Regions from separate parts of the Pseudoalteromonas sp. SG41-5 genome, predicted to be linked through region 4. Evidence: predicted binding sites of a transcription regulator. Region 4 holds the regulator's gene; each other region holds the start of a gene.
What was found. Region 4 encodes sigma-54, which starts transcription at its own class of promoters, with help from an activator protein. Its sites were predicted from a motif close to GTTGGCACGNNNNTNGNNT; they were not measured.

Region 1 (4,847 bases), on a different contig from region 4:
GCAATATGATGATAATTTAAGCTGTATGTCTGTCACAACTCAGGATAGAATTTAACAAACAACAATAACAAGAGAGCAACATGAACGACTTCTATCAACTTTCAGCCAGCAATCTGCAAGGCCAAAGCATTGATTTTTCAGATTTCGCAGGCAAAGTTGTGTTAATTGTCAACACTGCCAGTAAATGTGGCTTCACTCCACAGTACGAAGGTTTACAACAATTACATGCAAAATACGCTGATCAAGGGTTAGTAATTATTGGTTTTCCGTGCAATCAATTCGGCAAACAAGAGCCTGGCGGCGCAAAAGAAATAGCGCAAGGTTGTTTAATTAACTACGGTGTTGATTTTGTGATGATGAGCAAAATTGATGTTAATGGCGAAAACGCCCACCCCGTATTCAGGCATTTAAAATCAGCCTTACCTGGATTTTTAACCCGCAAAATAAAATGGAATTTCACTAAATTTTTAGTTGGCCGCGACGGCGAGGCAATTAAACGCTTTGCACCATTTACCAAACCGCAACAAATCGAAGGTGCTATTATCAAAGCCCTTAAAAGCAGTAATATCTAAACTCTAAAAGCAATAAAGAGGCAAATTGCCTCTTTATTTAAATTATCTCTTAGTCGTTTAAATACTCATCTAAGTCATCATCGCCCAAGTTTTTACGCAAGCGTTTTTGCTCAAGGTAGTCTTCCAACTTTTTCTTAACCTTTTGCTTATTCTTGTCGTGTTGATTACGCCCGACCATTTCGTACTCGTCTTCAACAAAATCGTCATCTAGCGCATCGTAACTAAATGTCTTACCCACAACCCACTCCATAAAGTGTTTGAGACCAATTAAGGATTTTTTATCACTATCATTGGTAAATTAAAAATGTTCAGCACTATTTCACCGTATGAAAAAGCACCAAAATAAAGCCATAACGCAATTCTAAAATAGTGTTATGTCGATATTGTGAATAAATAGCGCTAAATTTGAGTTCTGGAAAGTGAGAGTTTTTTATCGAAACGATAAGTATCTTTTATGTATTAATGTAAATTAGTCAAAATGACTAAAAAATGGCTTTTTTATAACATTTAAATGTAATTAAAAAAGGGAAAAAAACAATTAACTCATTGTTTTTAAATGCCAATAATTATTGGCATTAAACTTGATAAGTATTAAATACGTTAAATGCGTACTGGTCATAATCAACAAATTAGCAGGAAATAAAAATGAAAAAATTACTATTAATAAGTTCTTTATTCATTGCCACAGGGGCAATGGCACACAATGACAATGAGACGAATATTTCTTTTAGCGGCGACACATGTGACGTTGAATTTAAAAATGATGTGCGTATTAAGCCAAATGAATTAGAAATTTTTACAGCTGATAACCACACTATGACTTTTATAAATAGTGGCGAGTTAATGATTGATGGCCAAACTTTGACACTCAACAGTCAACAACACCAAGCTATCAGTAATTATTCAGACAGTCTGCGTAGCCAATTACCAGAAGTCGCGAACATTGCTATTGAAGGCGTTAAAATTGCCGGGGTCGCCATTGAAGAAGTCGCCAATGCATTTAATATCGATGGCCTAGATAGCATTAATGAATTAATGGCTGATATTCAGGTAGAAGTACAAAACACCTTTTACCAACAAGGCGCTTTTGTAATGGGCCAACAAAGCTTTAGCCAATTTGGCGAAAACTTTGAAAGCCAATTTGATGAGCAAATAGAAAGCGCTGTACAAGCTGCGATGATGCAATCGATGGGTAGTATTTTAATGGCTGTAGGTTCAGAACTAATGGGCTCTGGTGGCGATATGCAAGCCTTTGAACAACGCATGGAAAATATGGGAGCTGAAATTGAAGCCAAAGTTGAGCAACAAGCTAACCAACTTGAAAAACGCGCTGATGCACTGTGCGGTAATTTTTCAACCATTGCTGATCAAGAGCAACAATTAGTTAAACTAGTTCCAGAATTGAAAGACTACCAATTATTTAGTTATAAACAAAATAACTAACTTGAACTCAGGTTCTAAACGCTAAAAGTTTGATATCCCTTTAGCAGCACTCTTTTTTAAAGGTGCTGCTTTTTTATGCCATGCTATTTCTTCGCTAAATGCACTAACTCACCTAGCTTTATAATAGCTTGTTCAATTTTTTCACCCCATGGCAAACCATAACTTAATCGAATACAACTGCGATATTTATTAGTGGCTGAAAAAATATAGCCAGGAGTAATGCTAATGCCACTTTCTAATGCCAGTTGAAATAGTTTTACACTATCGTAAGCCGCACCTAAATCAATCCAGATCACACATCCGCCTTGCGGATCGCTGATCCTAGCGGTACTCGGAAAGGCCTGTTGTAAACACCAGATCATTCGTTCTTTATTAGAACGTAGACGCTGTCGCAGTAGTTTTATATTACGATCATAATCACCACTAACTATAAATTCATATAACGTCCATTGATTGATCAATGAAGTAGAACAACTCAATGCACGCTTATAGCGACGCGCTTTGGCAGCAAACTTTCCGGCAATCAACCAGCCAACACGATAACTCGGCGCCGCAGTTTTAGAAAACGATGCACAGGTTAATACCAACCCTTTTGTTGAGTAAGCCTGAGCGGGTGTACCGCGCTGCGGGGTAAAATGTAAATCACCATACACATCATCTTCAATTAGCACCACATCTTGAGATTCCAATAACTCTACTAATTGTTTACGCTTATGATCAGGCATAAAACTACCCACAGGATTATTGATCGAAGTAGAGAACACACAGGCTTTAATATCGTGATCATGTAAAGCCTGGCTCAGATCATCAAGCCAGATCCCATCATCAGGACACAGCGGGATCTCGAGCGCCTTGAGGCCCAGGCTTTCGATCAATTCAATGATACCAAAATAACAAGGTGACTCGATCGCCACCACATCACCTACTTTAGTGACACATTTTAGCGCGATCGCCAGTGCTTCTTGAGCACCGTTGGTGATCACAAGTTCTTGCGAGTCAACACCAATGCCAAAATCTAAATAACGATGGATTAACTGCTTTTTCAATGGTGCAAAACCATCCATCGCACCATAATTTATGGCGCGACTGCCGGCAATCGACATAACCCGGCGCATCGTACGACTTAGCATTTTATCAGTTGGAGCGGCAGCAACAGGATTAGCAATGCCAAACGGTACGACATCGGCTTGATGAATTGCATCATACACTTGCTCAATTAATACCTGCATGTTGACCGAAACTGGCTCACGATTGAGTTTAACCCGCTTTGGCCGCGCTAACTGGGTATGTGCCGTTTTTAAAAAATAGCCTGACTTTTCTCGTGCTTCAACCAAACCTTGTGCCTCAAGTGATTGGTAAGCCAATTTCACCGTCGGAATACTGACATTCAGCTTAGTGGCCATTTTACGTAATGAGGGGAGTTTTTCGCCTGGTAATAGTGTCCCCTGCTCACTCAGCTCACGCACCAGCTGCATTACTTGCTGATATAAAAAGTCATGGTTGGTTTTGCTGATCACCAGCGACATAGTAGACACCTTAAAGCCGTACAATCTGTATAGGTTGCATTTATAGTTTTCTGTGTATGTTAAGTATACAGAAGTATCTTAAAATAAACACTTAATCGACATAATGGACCAAGGCCATGAAAAGTATCGTGCTTTATGCACTAACCGTTTTAATTTGGGGCTCTACCTGGCTCGCAATCGAATTTCAACTTGGCGATATCGCCGTTGAAGTTTCACTATTTTATCGCTTTAGTTTGGCTGCAATTCTAATGTGGGTATGGGTGAATATTAAAAAATTACCGATGAATTATAGTCGTCGCGATCATGGCTTTTTCGTATTACTAGCACTGTGTAACTTTGGCCTTAATTACTTAGTACTTTACTGGGCACAACATTATTTAACGTCAGCCATGGCATCAATCGCCTTTTCAATGTTGTTATTAATGAACATTGTAAATACCCGATTATTTTTTGGTAAACCCATAGCTAAACGTATATATACGGGTGCATTGATAGGGGTATTGGGCATCATCAGTCTGTTTTGGCCACAATTACAGCAGTTCGACTTGAGTAATGGGGCGTTGGTCGGTTTGCTACTTGCCTTAGCTGGCACCTTTGTGGCTTCATTAGGGAATATGATCAGCGTACGTAACTCTCAACAACGTATTGGCGTCATGCAGGGCAATGCATGGGGCATGTTATACAGCGCTATTGGTTTATTTGTATATGTAATCATCAGCGGTGCCGATTTTAGCCTGTCGGCCCCAGCAAGCTACTGGTATTCATTAGTTTATTTATCGGTGTTTGGGACGGTTATTGCATTTGCATGTTACTTTGCACTACTAAAAAATATCGGCCCAGAACGTGCCAGCTATGTGATTGTGTTATTTCCATTAGTTGCAGTGACTTTAAGTACATTATTTGAAGGTTTTAGTTGGCAAGCCAATACGTTTATCGGCTTTAGTTTAGTACTGCTTGGTAATGCTATTGTACTGACTCCAACAAAAAGAATTAAAGCGTTTATTGAGTCTAATAAAGCATCATTTGCTAATAAACGCTCCATCCCCAGTTAGAATGCGTATATACGCAACTAACGCCAAAAGCGCCTACTTGTTAGGCGCTTTTTTATTACTAACATATTACTCGTCATTTAACATTGCGGCATACAAAAACGCAACGCGAGCGGATGAATAATCACCACCGCTGGGGTAACGCCTACCAGCTCACCATCTGCTTCGATTGGTAAATCAGGCGTATTTATATAAGCAATTTCTAAGCGCTGGTAGTTGAGCTCTTTCATACCGTGGTGCTTACGTAGCAATAAGCG
Region 2 (4,847 bases), on a different contig from region 4:
TCATAGGTAATATGCATGAATATAGCCCGACAGCGGCGTTAACCCCAGTAAGTTGTGCATACGCGATAGCAACAGGTAGAGCAACGGCGGCAACGGATAACGCAGCCCTCACATCATCAGCAAACCACTTTCGTTCATAATGAAGTAAAGTGTTTAAACCCGGCATAAAATCATACAAACGCGACAGCACTAAAGTTTCCTTATTTAATCGTAAGCACACTTGGATAGTAAATTTAATATACCAACAAGTATAGCTCAGGGTTGAGGATTTTTTAATAAATAGCAGATACTTAGACTTAGGACTACTTTTGGTTCAGTGTTAAGTCTGATGAAAAAGTTTAAGGATATGCGATATTAGCTGGTTGGTGTTACCACATCGCTAATATCATACTAGATGGTGGTTAAGATAAAACCAGCGCAGAGCAATGGCTTTATCTTAGAGTGTGTAAATGCTTATTAGAAACTTTTAGCGTGCAGAGTATTGGTGAGCCTTTAATACTTCAAGAGAGACTACTTGTAACGATTTTTCATGGGTGGCCTCAAGTATAACCGGCGGAGCTACGTTTTCAGCAACCGCATGGTGCCAGCGCACGGCACATAAACACCATTTATCACCAGCCTTTAGGCCTGCAAAATCGTACATTGGATTAGGCGTTATCAAGTCATTGCCTTGTGCTTTTGAAAACTGTAAAAATTCATCAGTCATGATGGCACATACACTGTGGTTACCAACATCAGATGCAGGGACATAGCAAAATCCTTCTCGAGTGTAGCCTGTATTCCCGCAGCACAAATGCAAGCGCGTACCTAATACATTTAATTGATTGCTCATAAAACTACCTTGTTATAATTTGTATTGTTTTACATTGAGTCTGCTTTCAGACTATGTGAAAACGTGGTGGATGAAAAGCTGAATATTGATAGATAGCATGGAGATCACAAATAACATAGCCATTAAAAATATTAAACGTCAGTTTATTAAACTAATGGCGAGGCCAAAATCAGTTCAATATTCATTTATAGTTGCTTGTTGTGTGATTATTGTGCAATTGTGTTTTTGTTGGCTAGCAATTTTTACGTTTACTGTACTAGTAAAAATTTATTATGGTAGCTTTGCGGCTACTATACGTTTGTCTTATATCCAGAATCTATATATATGTGAATATGGTATTTGAATAGCTTTTGATTTCAAATAAACACTTAATTGTAATTGGCAGTATAATTACAGTTTTTATAAGCTCTCGATGTATCAATACTATGGAGCTTTACATTGTTACACGTGAGGAAAAATGAGTAATCTAAGTCTGAAAAATAAGCTGTTGCTATTAGCTATTTTGCCGCTCACGCTGCTGTTAATTAGTTTAATGGCCAGCTCATATTATTTAGAGTATCAAAATCAGCAGCAAAATTTTGTATCGTTTAAAACAAAATTAATTGCTGACAAAGAAAGTTTATTAGCAACTGAGGTTGAGATAGGCCGCCAAATAATTAATTACGAACTAGCCAAGGGGACTAAAGAAGATGCAAAAAATGCATTGCGAGATCTCACTTTTGGTAAAGATGGTTACTTTTTTATCTATGATACAAAAGGCGTTAGTATTTTCCATGCGTTATTGGGTGATGCAATTGAAGGGCAAAATAAAATAGCCATGACCGATCCTAATGGTAAAAAAATAATTGTTGGGTTGCTTGAGCAAGCAAGACAAGGTGGCGGTGCTTTTTATTATGCTTTTCAAAAGCCTAATACAACGGGTTTAGTTGAAAAAATGGGCTATGCAGCGATGGTTCCTGGTACAGATTGGATGCTAGGAACGGGCGCTTATATGGATGATATTGAAGCTGAGCTAACAAAGTACCAAGCAACAATACAAGCTCATATGAATGAAAAAGTAACGACCCTGTTATTAATTGCATTATTTTGGGTGGTGTTGACGGTGTTTTTTGCCTTAATTGCGGCAAACAATATGGTAAAACCAATTCACAATATGGTGCAAAACTTAGATGATATTGCAAAAGGCGAAGGTGATCTGACTAAGCGCTTAGAAGTGCATAGTAACGATGAAATTGGTCAATTGGGTAATTCATTTAATGTGTTTGTTAGTAAACTACATAGCATTATCACCAATGTGGCAGATGTAACCCGTGATGTAAAAGATTCATCAAATGATATCAATACACAAACACAGTTAATTGAAAATCAGTTAGTAAACCATAATCATGAAACTGAGCTGGTAGCAACGGCGATCACCGAAATGTCAGCAACATCTCAGGAAGTCGCGCAAAATACCACACAAGTGGCGGTATCAACCCAGTCAGCCACGCAAGATGTTGCCAATGCTCAAAAATGTGTAGATGTTTCTTTAGAAGAAGTTTCAAATTTAATGAGTGAGATTAATCAAGCTGCTGAACAGGTTAATTCATTAAGTGAACAATCTAAAAAAATTAACAGTGTATTAAGTGTTATCGGTGGCATTGCTGAGCAAACTAACTTACTGGCCCTTAATGCGGCTATTGAAGCTGCAAGGGCTGGCGAGCAAGGCCGTGGTTTTGCGGTTGTAGCTGATGAAGTGAGAAGTTTAGCCAGTCGTACACAAGAGAGTACGTTAGAGATTAATGAAATGCTTAATGAGTTACATACGCTAGTCACGGCTGCGGTAAAGGCAATGTTGGCAAGTCAGCAAAGCTGTAATCGCTCAGTTGAGTCATCTCGCGCAATTTCTGAAAGTTTAGGAGCGGTAACCAGCTCGGTTACTACAATTAACGATATGAGCACACAAATAGCTACCGCTGCCACAGAGCAAAGTAGTGTAACTGAGGAAATTAACCGTAACGTTTTTGCGATTCAAGAAATCGTTAATGAGCTTACTCGTTCAATTAAAACAACCTCATCAGTCAGTCATCACTTAGCTGGTCGAGGGGAGAGTTTAGGCGATTTGGTAGGTCAGTTTAAGATCTAATATAAACAAAAAATAGCGGTATTATTGTTGAGCAGTAATAAATAAAGATCAGGCTTTAAATAGCCTGATCTTTGACTTTAAATATAAATGAATCAGTTTAAACTGAACACAAAACCGCTAGATTAGCTATTGAGTTTGCCCGTTGACGATTCTAAGTGTGCACGCACAAACCATTGAAACTGTTCTAAATCGGCAAGTTGGCTAATTAGCATATCCTCAGATACAGGATCGAGCTCTGATAGCTTGCCAATCGCACTTCGGTGATCGCCATTAATCCCATTGTATACTTTATCAAGCGCAACTAAATGATCTTTTACCAAGCCCTTACCAATTGCGTAATCTTGCCATGAACGACGATCAACTATCGATTTTGGAGTACCAACCGGAACTCCGCCCAGCGTAGCGATTCGCTCGGCGATGGTGTCGGTCATTGCTCTGATCACTTCAACCTGAGGGTCGAGCATTTCATGCACGCCAATAAAATTTGGGCCAACTACATTCCAATGAATATGTTTTAGAGTCAATTGTAAATCGATCAGTGCGACCATGCGGTTATCAAGTGCAGCAATGGTATTTTTTGCAGATTCTTCATTCATACCTGGGGCAGTAAATTCAGCGATTTTGTTTGTTTCGTTATTGTTACTCATTATTCCTCCTGATTTATAAGGAATGTTCACAGCGTCTAATAAAGTCTATGAACATGCGTTAGTTTATATAAAGCAATGGCTGTGCCGATAAAAATTATTTTTTAAGTTTCTGATATTTAATAATTTATATGTTTTTTGAAGTTGGGTGATGAAAGCATTTCTTTGAAATGCCATGAAAAATATGCACTTTTTTGTAAAATCTGCAAAATAAAAGATGCTGTTACGTGTTAGCGAATTACTTACTCTCAATAATAACTGTGATACAGAAGTGTATTATCATTGTTGATTAATCATCACTTACATATACTCAACCCATCTTGTTATTAAAGGAGAAGTGCATGTTGAGATTTTTTTCTATCGAGCAGGGGGTGATCAGAGAGTTAGAGCCTTCATCCGATACTTCTCTTGAAGCATCAATCAGAAATGCACACTGGATTGACACAATCAACCCAACGGAAGATGAGCGAAATACGCTCGCAAAAACGCTCAATATAACTTTTCCTGAGTCAGGGGATGTGCAAGAGATTGAAGCTTCATCGCGATGTTTTATCGACAATGAAGGCTTGCATGTGCACGCATTGTTTATGTCGCCCAATGAAGGACGTTTTAATACGGTAACAGTGGCCTGTTTACTTCAGGATAACTGTTTGCTGACCATTCGCGATGACGAGCTGGCTGACTTTCGATTGTTACGCTTAAGAGCACGTAAAGGTCAAGTAATGTGTGATACGCCAAAACAGTTATTGGTTACATTATTCGATCAAAAAGTCGAAAACCATGCTGATATGCTCGAGGATATGCATCATCAGTTAGAGAAGCTCAGTGCATATGTACTAGAAGAAGATGACTCTGATCTAGAAGAAGCGGTCAGTCGTATCGCGCGTTTAGAGGATGCGAATGGGAAAGTGCGTTTGTGTTTAATGGATACGCGGCGCAATATTTCGTTTTTAATACGTCGTTTAGGTGTACAAAATGAGGATCGCGAATCACTACGAGAAATTGTACTTGATATAGATACGCTAATGTCTCACTGTACCTTTTTGTTTGATAAGGTGAACTTTTTGATGGATTCAACACAAGGTTTTATTAACATTGAACAAAATCAAATTATCAAAACCTTCTCTATTGCTTCGGTGGTTTTTTTACCACCTACTGTAGTCGCCAGTGTATATGGGATGAACTTTAATATAATGCCTGAGCTGCAATGGGAATGGGGTTACCCATTTGCAATTGGCATTATGTT
Region 3 (4,847 bases), on a different contig from region 4:
CTATTAATGGATTGGCTAATGGTAAATTGAACACAGATCCAAAAGTACCAGAAGGAGCTACTTGGGTATCAACACTGGTATTAGTAAAGTTCACAGATGAATAAACTTGGTGATCATCTGTCAGGTAGTAATTACCAATAGCTGTTGCTGAATAGCGTTCAGATGGTGTTTGATAGAAGTTGTATGGGTTGAAGTTGAATACACTACACTCAGTAGCGGCTAATGTGCCATCATTTCTGAATTGGCCACTACCATTACCGCCAGCACCAACAATTGTAAATCGAGTAGGAAAAGCGGTGGTAGATCCACCACTTTCGACGGAGTTTGGACCACTACATGCATCAGGAGCTGGGATTGGCGGCTCGCCATTTAAGAATTGTTCATAGTTAGCACCCGTTTTAGTTTCAATTCCTAGCAGGCCTAATGGTCTATCACCTAATAAAATTTGATCTCGTTGTGTCCAACCTAGCGATAACACTACATTACCTTTGTCATCTTCAAGATTAGAACCCAGAGTAATACTGAAGCTGTCTTTATCACCGTCACCATCGCCAGTTTCTGAATGTTTGGCGTCAAAAACCACCCCTTGGAAATCATCTTTTAGCACTATGTTGACAGCGCCCGCTATTGCATCAGAACCATAAACGGCAGATGCTCCACCGGTAACAATATCAATTCGTTCAATTAATGCACTGGGGATGGTTGAACTATCTACGGCACCATTATAGTTATATGGGATCATACGACGGCCATTCATTAATACTAATGAGCGTTGAGCACCAAGACCGCGTAAGTTTATTGTAGCTGCACCGCCAGAACCATTATTAACGTTACTACCATCACCAGGTACTGTTGCTGGTAAGTTTCTTAATATTTGTTCAACTTCAGGTTCTTGTTGAAAACCAAGTTCTTTTTCTCCAATGGAAATGATAGGACTAGCGGAAACAGCTCCTGGTTGGCGAATACGGCTACCTGTAACAGAAATAACTTCGACGTCTTTGTCGACTTCAGTTTCTTGTGCTGTGGAAAGTGGTGAATAGATGAGTGCGGTTGAGACAACCCCTGCACTAAGTGCATATTTCACTGCAGATGAAATTCTACTTTTTAACATTGTAATCTCCCAAATATTTATAATAATTAGGCTAAATACAACAGGAAGCACATTGCAGATGCTTCCTCTTAGCTTTTTAAAGATAGTCATTAAGTTGGGACATACAAATAATTTAAAGCGTCAAAATATAAAATTTTGAAAAGTTTGAAATGTAAAACGAATGAAATACGGCAGGGTAGATAAAAAGATTGTTTTTAAACAGTAGCTTAAATAAAAAAGCGGCTTCGGAAGCCGCTTTTTAATCTTGAATATATTTATTAACAGTTAGTCTCTTTAGCGTTAACGCCTTCTTTTACTTCTTCACAGGCGTCTTCTACTTTGTTTTGTACGTCGGTAACAGCTTCATCGATGCGCTCACCGGCCTCTTCTGCATGATTGTCTTCACAACCCATGATAAAAAAACTAGCGAATAAAGCGATCACAGCGGTTTTAATAGTTGTCGATTTCATAATGTAATTCCTTGTAAAAATAATAAATGTGTTGTTATTTAAAATAAATTGTTATCACTTAGGGACATTGCCGCGCAATGCACCTGAAACGAGTGAAATAACTAACAATACAATAAAGATAAAAAAGATAATCTTAGCAATTCCTGCTGCGGCACCTGCGATACCACCAAAACCTAACACTGCAGCAATAAGTGCAATAACTAGAAATGTAATTGTCCAGCGTAACATTGTCGTCTCCTTGGTTTGTAAATTTGTTCGGAGTAAATAATGCTAGTTACATGCCATGTATTTAAATCCTTTATTATCAATATCATAGGGGTTTATTTCATTTCTCTTCATAAATTAGGTGGGAATTATTTACAGCTTTATCTGTAACTTATACTCGACGCTCTAAAAATCAATATTTAAGTCGTTTTTTGGTAAGACCAATTTCATTTTTGAGCCATTTTGTATTTAATCAAGCGGTTGTTCAGTCGTTCAGTCGGTAGGTTTTCCAGCTGCGGATAAGCTTTTACTTATAAGTTATAGCTATATTCAGTATTTTTATCATCTATATCCTATGAAATTATAGCAAAATGTAGAGTGTTAACTTTGCTGAGCATATGTTAGCTTTGTATTAATTGGTTTTACCAATTTACAAAGTGTTGGACTTGGTCTTTTTCTTTGTTATGATTGTTGCATAATTATTTAAATAAAGTGATTTTTTACCTAGCGGGGCTGGGTGGAAATAATCAGGGGGGAGCAGGATGGATATAGGTCAGTTACTTGCTACAGCAGCAAACTTAATGATCACCGGGATGGTGGGCGTTTTCGTTTTTCTTTCGTTGTTGATTTCAGCAATTACCATTATGTCTAAATTAGCGAGTCGTTTTGAACAGCCGGTTGCAACAACGCCAACGCGTACACCGTCAATCAAAGCATCAGGTGTATCAAGTGAACACATCGCTGCGATAAGTGCAGCCATAGCTCAATACAAAAATAAACAAAAACTATAAGGAGTTACTTGTGGCTAAATTAAAATTAACAGAATTAGTACTTAGGGACGCGCATCAATCATTATTAGCAACGCGTATGCGTTTGGATGACATGCTACCGATTGCACAAAAATTAGATGATGCAGGTTATTGGTCGATCGAATCATGGGGTGGGGCTACTTTTGATTCATGCATTCGTTATTTGGGTGAAGATCCTTGGGAGCGTATTCGTGCTCTTAAAAAAGCTATGCCAAATACTAAACAGCAAATGTTATTACGTGGTCAAAACCTTTTAGGCTATCGTCATTATGCCGATGATGTTGTTGAAAAATTTGTAGAGCGAGCGCACAAAAATGGTGTTGATGTGTTTCGTATTTTTGATGCGATGAACGATGTTCGTAATCTTGAAACGGCTATTAAAGCTGCAATTAAAGTTGGCGCACATGCACAAGGTACAATTTCGTACACAGTAAGCCCGGTTCATACACTTGATATGTGGTTAACGCTTGCCAAGCAGCTTGAAGAGTTAGGCTGTCATTCAATTTGTATTAAAGACATGGCCGGTTTGCTTAAACCATACGATGCAGAAGAGTTAATCAAAGCGTTAAAAGAAACAGTCTCTATCCCAATTGCAATGCAGTGTCATGCCACAACAGGTTTAAGTACTGCTACTTACCAAAAAGCGATTGATGCTGGTATTGATATGCTTGATACCGCAATTTCATCAATGAGTATGACTTACGGGCACAGCGCAACTGAAACGATTGTATCGATTGTTGAAGGTACTGAACGTGATACTGAGCTGGATTTAAATCAACTCGAAGAGATTGCTGCTTATTTCCGTGATGTTCGTAAAAAATATGCCGCGTTTGAAGGCAGCTTAAAAGGTGTTGATGGCCGTATTTTATTAGCGCAAGTGCCTGGTGGCATGTTAACTAATATGGAAAACCAGCTTAAAGAGCAAGGTGCTGCGGATAAATTGAATGAAGTATTACTTGAGATCCCACGTGTACGTGAAGACTTAGGTTATTTACCGTTAGTTACACCAACATCACAAATTGTTGGTACACAAGCAGTATTAAACGTATTGACGGGCGAGCGTTATAAAACTATCACCAAAGAAACTGCCGGAGTGCTAAAAGGTGAGTATGGCGTAACTCCTGCGCCGATGAATAAAGAGTTACAAGAGCGCGTACTTAATGGCGCAGAAGTCATTACTTGCCGCCCAGCTGATTTATTGCAACCAGAACTAGAAATACTCCAAGCTGAGCTATTAAAAGAAGCACAAGAGCAAGGTTTAAGCTTAGCGGATGTGCAGATTGATGACGTGTTAACGTATGCATTATTCCCACAAATTGGGTTGAAATTCATTAAGAATCGTAATAACCCAGATGCATTCGAAGCTGTGCCAAGTGCTGAATCTGCTAATAAAGAACAACCAGTTAGCAATAAAAAAAGTAACAGCAACACAGTAAAAGCAGAGCAGTACAGCGTAAAAGTAGATGGTAAAGTTTATGATGTAGTGGTTGCACAAGGCGGTGAGCTTAAAGAAGTAACACTTAAAGATAGTGAGCATATTCCACAATCGGCGTCAGTTGCTTCCGGCGAAACACTTAACGCTCCACTTGCTGGTAACATCTTTAAAATCAAGGTGAAAGCGGGTCAAACGGTAAATGAAGGCGATGTAGTGATCATCATGGAAGCGATGAAAATGGAAACTGAAATTCGTGCAACCCACACCGGTACTATTGCTGAAATTCTTGTTGCTGAAGGTGATTCAGTGGCAACGGGTGACGCTATGATAGCACTAGCTTAGGAGCTCAGAGGATGGAAGCATTATTAAACCTCTGGCAAGCAACAGGTATTGCTAATTTTACATTTCCTGCGCTTATTATGATCGCAGTAGGGTGTTTATTGTTGTATCTGGCAATTGCGCGCAACTTTGAGCCGTTATTATTATTACCAATTGGCTTTGGGGCAATATTAACAAATATCCCCGTAGCGGGCTTATCAGACCCCGGTGGTTTGCTGTATTACGTTTATCATATTGGGATTGATACCGGTGTATTCCCATTATTAATATTTATGGGTGTTGGTGCACTCACTGATTTTAGTGCCTTGATAGCTAATCCTCGTATGTTATTGCTAGGTGCTGCAGCTCAGTTTGGTATTTTTGCAACCTTGTTTGGCGCAATTTTACTAAACTATGTACCAGGTTTTGAGTTTTCTTTACAAGATGCGTCAGCAATTGCGATTATAGGTGGTGCAGATGGCCCGACGGCAATCTTCTTAGCCTCAAAACTTGCTCCTGAT
Region 4 (4,847 bases):
TAAATTACGGACATCAATACTGACGGCAATTTTGTCATAATTATCAGAGACACTGCGCACTAATGAAGGTAATAAGTTTACCGGAATATTATCTACACAATAATAGCCAAGATCTTCTACTACACGCAGAGCAACAGATTTACCTGAGCCAGAACGCCCACTGATGATGATTAACTCCATGTAAATTCTCCTTCATTTGGCTACGATTGCGCAGCAATTACGTGATACAAATCTTGGTCTGTTTTTGCGCTACGTAGTTGTTTACAAAAATCTTTGTCGTTGAGTTTATCAGCAATTGTGGCTAACGTCTTCAAATGAAGTTGGCTATCACCATCTGGCACGATGAGAGCTACAAATATATCAACTGGGCGATTATCTATCGCATCAAAATCAATCGGTGATTCACTCACTATAATTATTGCTAGCGGGTTTTCAACACCACTCATACGGCCATGAGGAATAGCAATACCACGACCAATACCCGTACTACCTAGTTTTTCTCTCGACAGTAGTGCGTTGAGGATTTCTTGTTGTGATAGCTGAGGAAGTTGTTCATGAGCCAATTGGCTGATAAATTCAATGATCCGTTTTTTGCTATTAAAAAGGACCGCAGCTTTACTGCAGTCCTGGCAAATAAGTGAGCTTAATTTCATAGTGTTAGTGTCGAGCGTGCTTCTCTTTGTGTTTAATTACCTGACGGTCAAGTTTGTCGATTAGTCCGTCAATGGCTGCATACATGTCTTGGTGCTCAGTTGAGGCAAATAATTCAGCGCCACTGACATGTAATGTGGCTTCTGCTTTTTGGCTTAGCTTTTCTACATCAAGAATGACATGGACATTATTGATATGATCAAAATGCCTTTCAAGCTTGGCAAACTTATTGTTTACATAGTCTCTTAATGAATCAGTAATTTCTACATGACGACCAGTTAAATTTAGTTGCATAAGCATTTTCCTCTTGTGATTTTACGCCTTAAATCAAACTTTTACGTTGATTTGACGGTGGAATAGCCAGCGACTCGCGGTATTTTGCAATAGTCCGTCTAGCTACTTTGATACCTTGCTCTGCCAATATATCTGCAATCTTACTATCACTCAATGGTTTCGCTGAGTTTTCTGCACTGATCAATTTTCTGATCAATGCTCGAATGGCTGTCGATGAGCATTCGCCGCCGTTCTCAGTACTTACATGGCTCGAGAAAAAATATTTTAACTCAAATATACCACGAGGGGTATGCATGTATTTTTGGGTGGTTACACGAGAAATTGTTGATTCGTGCATCTCAACCATTTCGGCAACGTCGTTTAGTACCATAGGGCGCATGGCCTCAGGGCCATGCTCAAAGAATCCTTGCTGCTGTTTAACAATGCAGTTGGTTACTTTGAGTAACGTCTCGTTACGACTTTCTAGGCTTTTAATAAACCATTTAGCTTCTTGCAAATGCGAGCGTATAAATTGGCTGTCAGTGCTTGATTTTACAGAGCGTGACATCGCCGCATATTGGCTGTTCACTCTAATTTTTGGCATGCTGTCTGGATTGAGTTCAACCACCCAGCGACCTTTAATTTTTTTCACCGAAACGTCAGGAATAACATACTCTGATTCTTCGCGTACTATGGTATCCGCAGGCTTTGGGTTAAGGCTGTGGATCAGTGTCATTACTTCTTTTAGTTCATCTTCTTTAAGCTTAGTCTTTTTCATCAAAGTGCGATAGTCACGACTAGCTAATAAATCGATATGATCAGTTAAAATCATTTTTGTCTCGCTAATCCAAGGAGTTGCAGGATCAAATTGATTTAATTGAATACATAAACATTCTTGTAGGCTGCGCGCAGCAATACCAACAGGGTCAAACAACTGAATGCGTTTTAACACTGCTTGCACTTCGTCGAGTTCGATTTCTTCTTCGTTATTACCTTGATTTAAGCTTTCTGCGATGTCTTCGCAGCTCAAGGTTAAAATACCTGAATCGTCAACGGCTTCAACAATGGCAATGGCAATGGCTTCATCGGTTGGACTAAAAGGTGTGAGTTGTAATTGCCACATTAGATATTCGTGCAAGGTTTCAGTTGAGGCACCTTGATAAATTGACTCATCTTCAGGCATTGGCCCAGATGACGTATTTGGCGCAGCACTCATGTATTCGTCCCAGGTGACGTCCATAGCCATTTCGTCACTTAAGGTCTCTTTACTTAATGCTTCGCTACTTTCTTGTTCATATTCGCTTGGCTTGTCGTCTGCTGATGCGCTAACGGTTAAGTCATCGTTATCTTGTTTTTGTTCGTTTTTACCAGCCGTGTCGTCTGAATATTCATGTTCTTCTAGCTCTAACAATGGATTGCTGTCGAGCGCTTCTTGAATTTCTTGCTGGAGATCCAATGTACTGAGTTGCAATAAGCGAATTGCTTGTTGCAGCTGTGGTGTCATTGTAAGTTGCTGGCCCATGCGCAGCTGGAGTGATTGCCTCATGTATCTCTAACAATCCTTTTATTGTTATCATCGTTAAGTCTAGCAGATACTTAGCCGAGCGTGGCTTTATAGCCTAAATTGCTCGCCCAGGTAAACATCGCGGACTGTTTGGTCGGCGAGTACATGCTCAGGGGTACCTGATGCAATTAACTCCCCATGAGAAACTATGTAGGCTTTTTCACAAACATCAAGGGTTTCTCGTACATTGTGGTCGGTAATAAGCACGCCAATACCACGGTTTTTAAGGTGTTCAATAATCTTCTTTATATCTAACACTGAAATAGGATCAACGCCAGCAAAAGGCTCATCAAGTAAGATAAATTTTGGGTTTGCGGCTAAAGCGCGTGCAATTTCAACTCGACGACGTTCACCGCCAGATAATGCCATACCTTGGCTGTCGCGGATATGTTGAATGCTAAACTCATCAAGTAAGCTGTCGAGCGCTTCTTCTCTGGCTTGTTTATTCAGCTCTTTACGAGTTTCTAAAATAGCCATCAGGTTTTGATAAACAGTTAATTTACGGAAGATGGATGATTCTTGTGGCAGGTAGCCAATCCCTAACCGTGCGCGACTGTGCATTGGCAGTAAGGTGATGTCATTATCATCAATACTGATTTTACCTTTGTCGCTTGGAACTAAACCCACAATCATATAAAAGGTGGTGGTTTTACCAGCGCCATTAGGACCCAATAAGCCAACAATGCTGCCTGCGCTAACTTCTAAACCCACGCTTTTTACAACTTGGCGACCTTTATAGCTTTTTGCTAGAAATTCAGCTTTTAATGTACTCATGGCTGCCCTTTAGATTTGTCTTTTTTACTGTCTACTGGTACCAAAATGGTGTGCACACGATCGCTTGAGCTTGCGCCTTTTTCAGCACTGATCAGTTGCTGGTCCATATCATAGGTAATGCTTTTGGCATTGATTTTTTGACCTGCCTGAGTGACTTGTGCATTGCCAACCAAGGTTAAATAGCGCTTAGCGACATCGTAACGGACTTCATCAGCACTGGCACTCATTACTGTGCCATCAGTTTGTTTTTCTTCAAAGTAAGCCGGACTGCCAGTTGCGACAAGTAGTTGTTTGTTATCGCCTAAATCTTCGCGCTTATGGACTTCAAGTCGATCCGCTTTGATACGGCGGTTACCATGAATGATTTCAACATTTTTTTCAAAAATACCGATATTGTCTTTCAGTTGGGCAAGCTGCGTGTCAGCACTGATAGAGACTTGATCTGCAGGTGGTGTCGTATTTTCAGCAAAGCTTGCAAAAGCAATGAATAAGCTTGGTATAACAAGCAAGTGAGCAAATTTATTGGTCATAATATATGGTTCGCGTATGGTTAATTAGTTCTACCACTTCGGCTTTTAAGTCGGCATGGAGACCGCGCCCAGTGATTTTTAAATTTGGTCCGATTAATTCAACTGGTTGTTCTGAACTCATGGTTTGTAGTTCAATATCAACCTGAATATTATCTGCGTTTATATGTTCAATCATGGCATTATTGGTCAGGTTTTTAGCAACCACATTACCTTCTAAAATTAATTGATGATTTTCATATAAGGTGGCTTCATCGGCATTAATTTGCCACGTCTGCTGTTGATTATAGAGTGTAAAAATAGGTTGTTCAAAGTAAGTGAACCCTAACTGTTGGTAGAGTTCCATTTTTGCAGCTGTTACTTTGTGGCTAATTTTACCTTGTTCATCAAATGCGGTTTGTTTTAATGCCACCGCAGTATAATCAGGTTTTGCTATTATATCTTCTTGGTGTTGTTTTATGGCGGTACTTTGATAAAAATACGGATACCACAGCCATACCATGCAGCCGACAAATAATACGCATAATATTAAACGCGCACTATTCATGAGCTCGTGCCTTCGCTGGTTAATGATTTACCATTTTCGAGCATTAATAAATCAGTGAGTTCACGCACCGCCCCAAAGCCACCAGGTAGCATGGTTGTATAATGTGAAATGCGTTTGATTAGTGGATGCGCATCATTTACTGCCACCGCAAAACCAACCAATTCCATTACCGGCAAGTCAGGTCCGTCATCGCCTATGTAAGCTATTTGTTCATCGCTTAACTGCAATTTATCCTTGAGCTGTTGATAAGCTTGCAACTTGTTTTCTTGGCCTTGGTAAATATGCGGTACTGTCAGGCTAGTCATCCGTTGCTGAACTATCTGTGAATGACGACCGGTGATCACGGCAACTTCAAAACCGCTATTGATCAGTGCTTTGATACCAAAGCCATCTTTAGTATTAAACGCTTTGAGTTCTTCACCTTGGTTACCAAGATAAATACGACCATCTGAAAACACCCCATCGATATCACAGATCAGGAGTTTGATTTTTTGTGCTCGCTCGCGAGCAT

Region 1: H5232_RS02625 (YggN family protein) is a predicted target of sigma-54. The motif match lies at 1,141-1,159, and genes of this name have one in related genera.
Region 2: dps (DNA starvation/stationary phase protection protein Dps) is a predicted target of sigma-54. The motif match lies at 3,675-3,693, and genes of this name have one in related genera.
Region 3: H5232_RS06310 (DUF1328 family protein) is a predicted target of sigma-54. The motif match lies at 1,828-1,846, and genes of this name have one in related genera.

Annotation. Positions count from the first base shown of each region.
Region 1 is NZ_JACJFH010000005.1:76,559-81,405, forward strand. It holds gene H5232_RS02615 (glutathione peroxidase) at 81-572, shown strand; gene H5232_RS02620 (PA3496 family putative envelope integrity protein) at 622-810, opposite strand; gene H5232_RS02625 (YggN family protein) at 1,218-2,015, shown strand; gene H5232_RS02630 (PLP-dependent aminotransferase family protein) at 2,099-3,541, opposite strand; gene H5232_RS02635 (DMT family transporter) at 3,658-4,593, shown strand; gene H5232_RS02640 (diacylglycerol kinase family protein) at 4,671-4,847, opposite strand, start outside.
Region 2 is NZ_JACJFH010000031.1:31,106-35,952, reverse strand. It holds gene H5232_RS10265 (SulP family inorganic anion transporter) at 1-190, opposite strand, end outside; gene H5232_RS10260 (DUF2237 family protein) at 467-832, opposite strand; gene H5232_RS10255 (methyl-accepting chemotaxis protein) at 1,290-2,957, shown strand; gene dps (DNA starvation/stationary phase protection protein Dps) at 3,080-3,604, opposite strand; gene corA (magnesium/cobalt transporter CorA) at 3,943-4,847, shown strand, end outside.
Region 3 is NZ_JACJFH010000015.1:42,880-47,726, forward strand. It holds gene H5232_RS06300 (TonB-dependent receptor domain-containing protein) at 1-1,111, opposite strand, end outside; gene H5232_RS06305 (hypothetical protein) at 1,369-1,560, opposite strand; gene H5232_RS06310 (DUF1328 family protein) at 1,615-1,788, opposite strand; gene H5232_RS06315 (OadG family protein) at 2,307-2,555, shown strand; gene oadA (sodium-extruding oxaloacetate decarboxylase subunit alpha) at 2,566-4,350, shown strand; gene H5232_RS06325 (sodium ion-translocating decarboxylase subunit beta) at 4,362-4,847, shown strand, end outside.
Region 4 is NZ_JACJFH010000074.1:8,415-13,261, forward strand. It holds gene rapZ (RNase adapter RapZ) at 1-180, opposite strand, end outside; gene ptsN (PTS IIA-like nitrogen regulatory protein PtsN) at 201-653, opposite strand; gene hpf (ribosome hibernation promoting factor) at 658-945, opposite strand; gene H5232_RS16785 (RNA polymerase factor sigma-54) at 974-2,470, opposite strand; gene lptB (LPS export ABC transporter ATP-binding protein) at 2,537-3,262, opposite strand; gene lptA (lipopolysaccharide transport periplasmic protein LptA) at 3,259-3,792, opposite strand; gene lptC (LPS export ABC transporter periplasmic protein LptC) at 3,782-4,336, opposite strand; gene kdsC (3-deoxy-manno-octulosonate-8-phosphatase KdsC) at 4,333-4,847, opposite strand, start outside.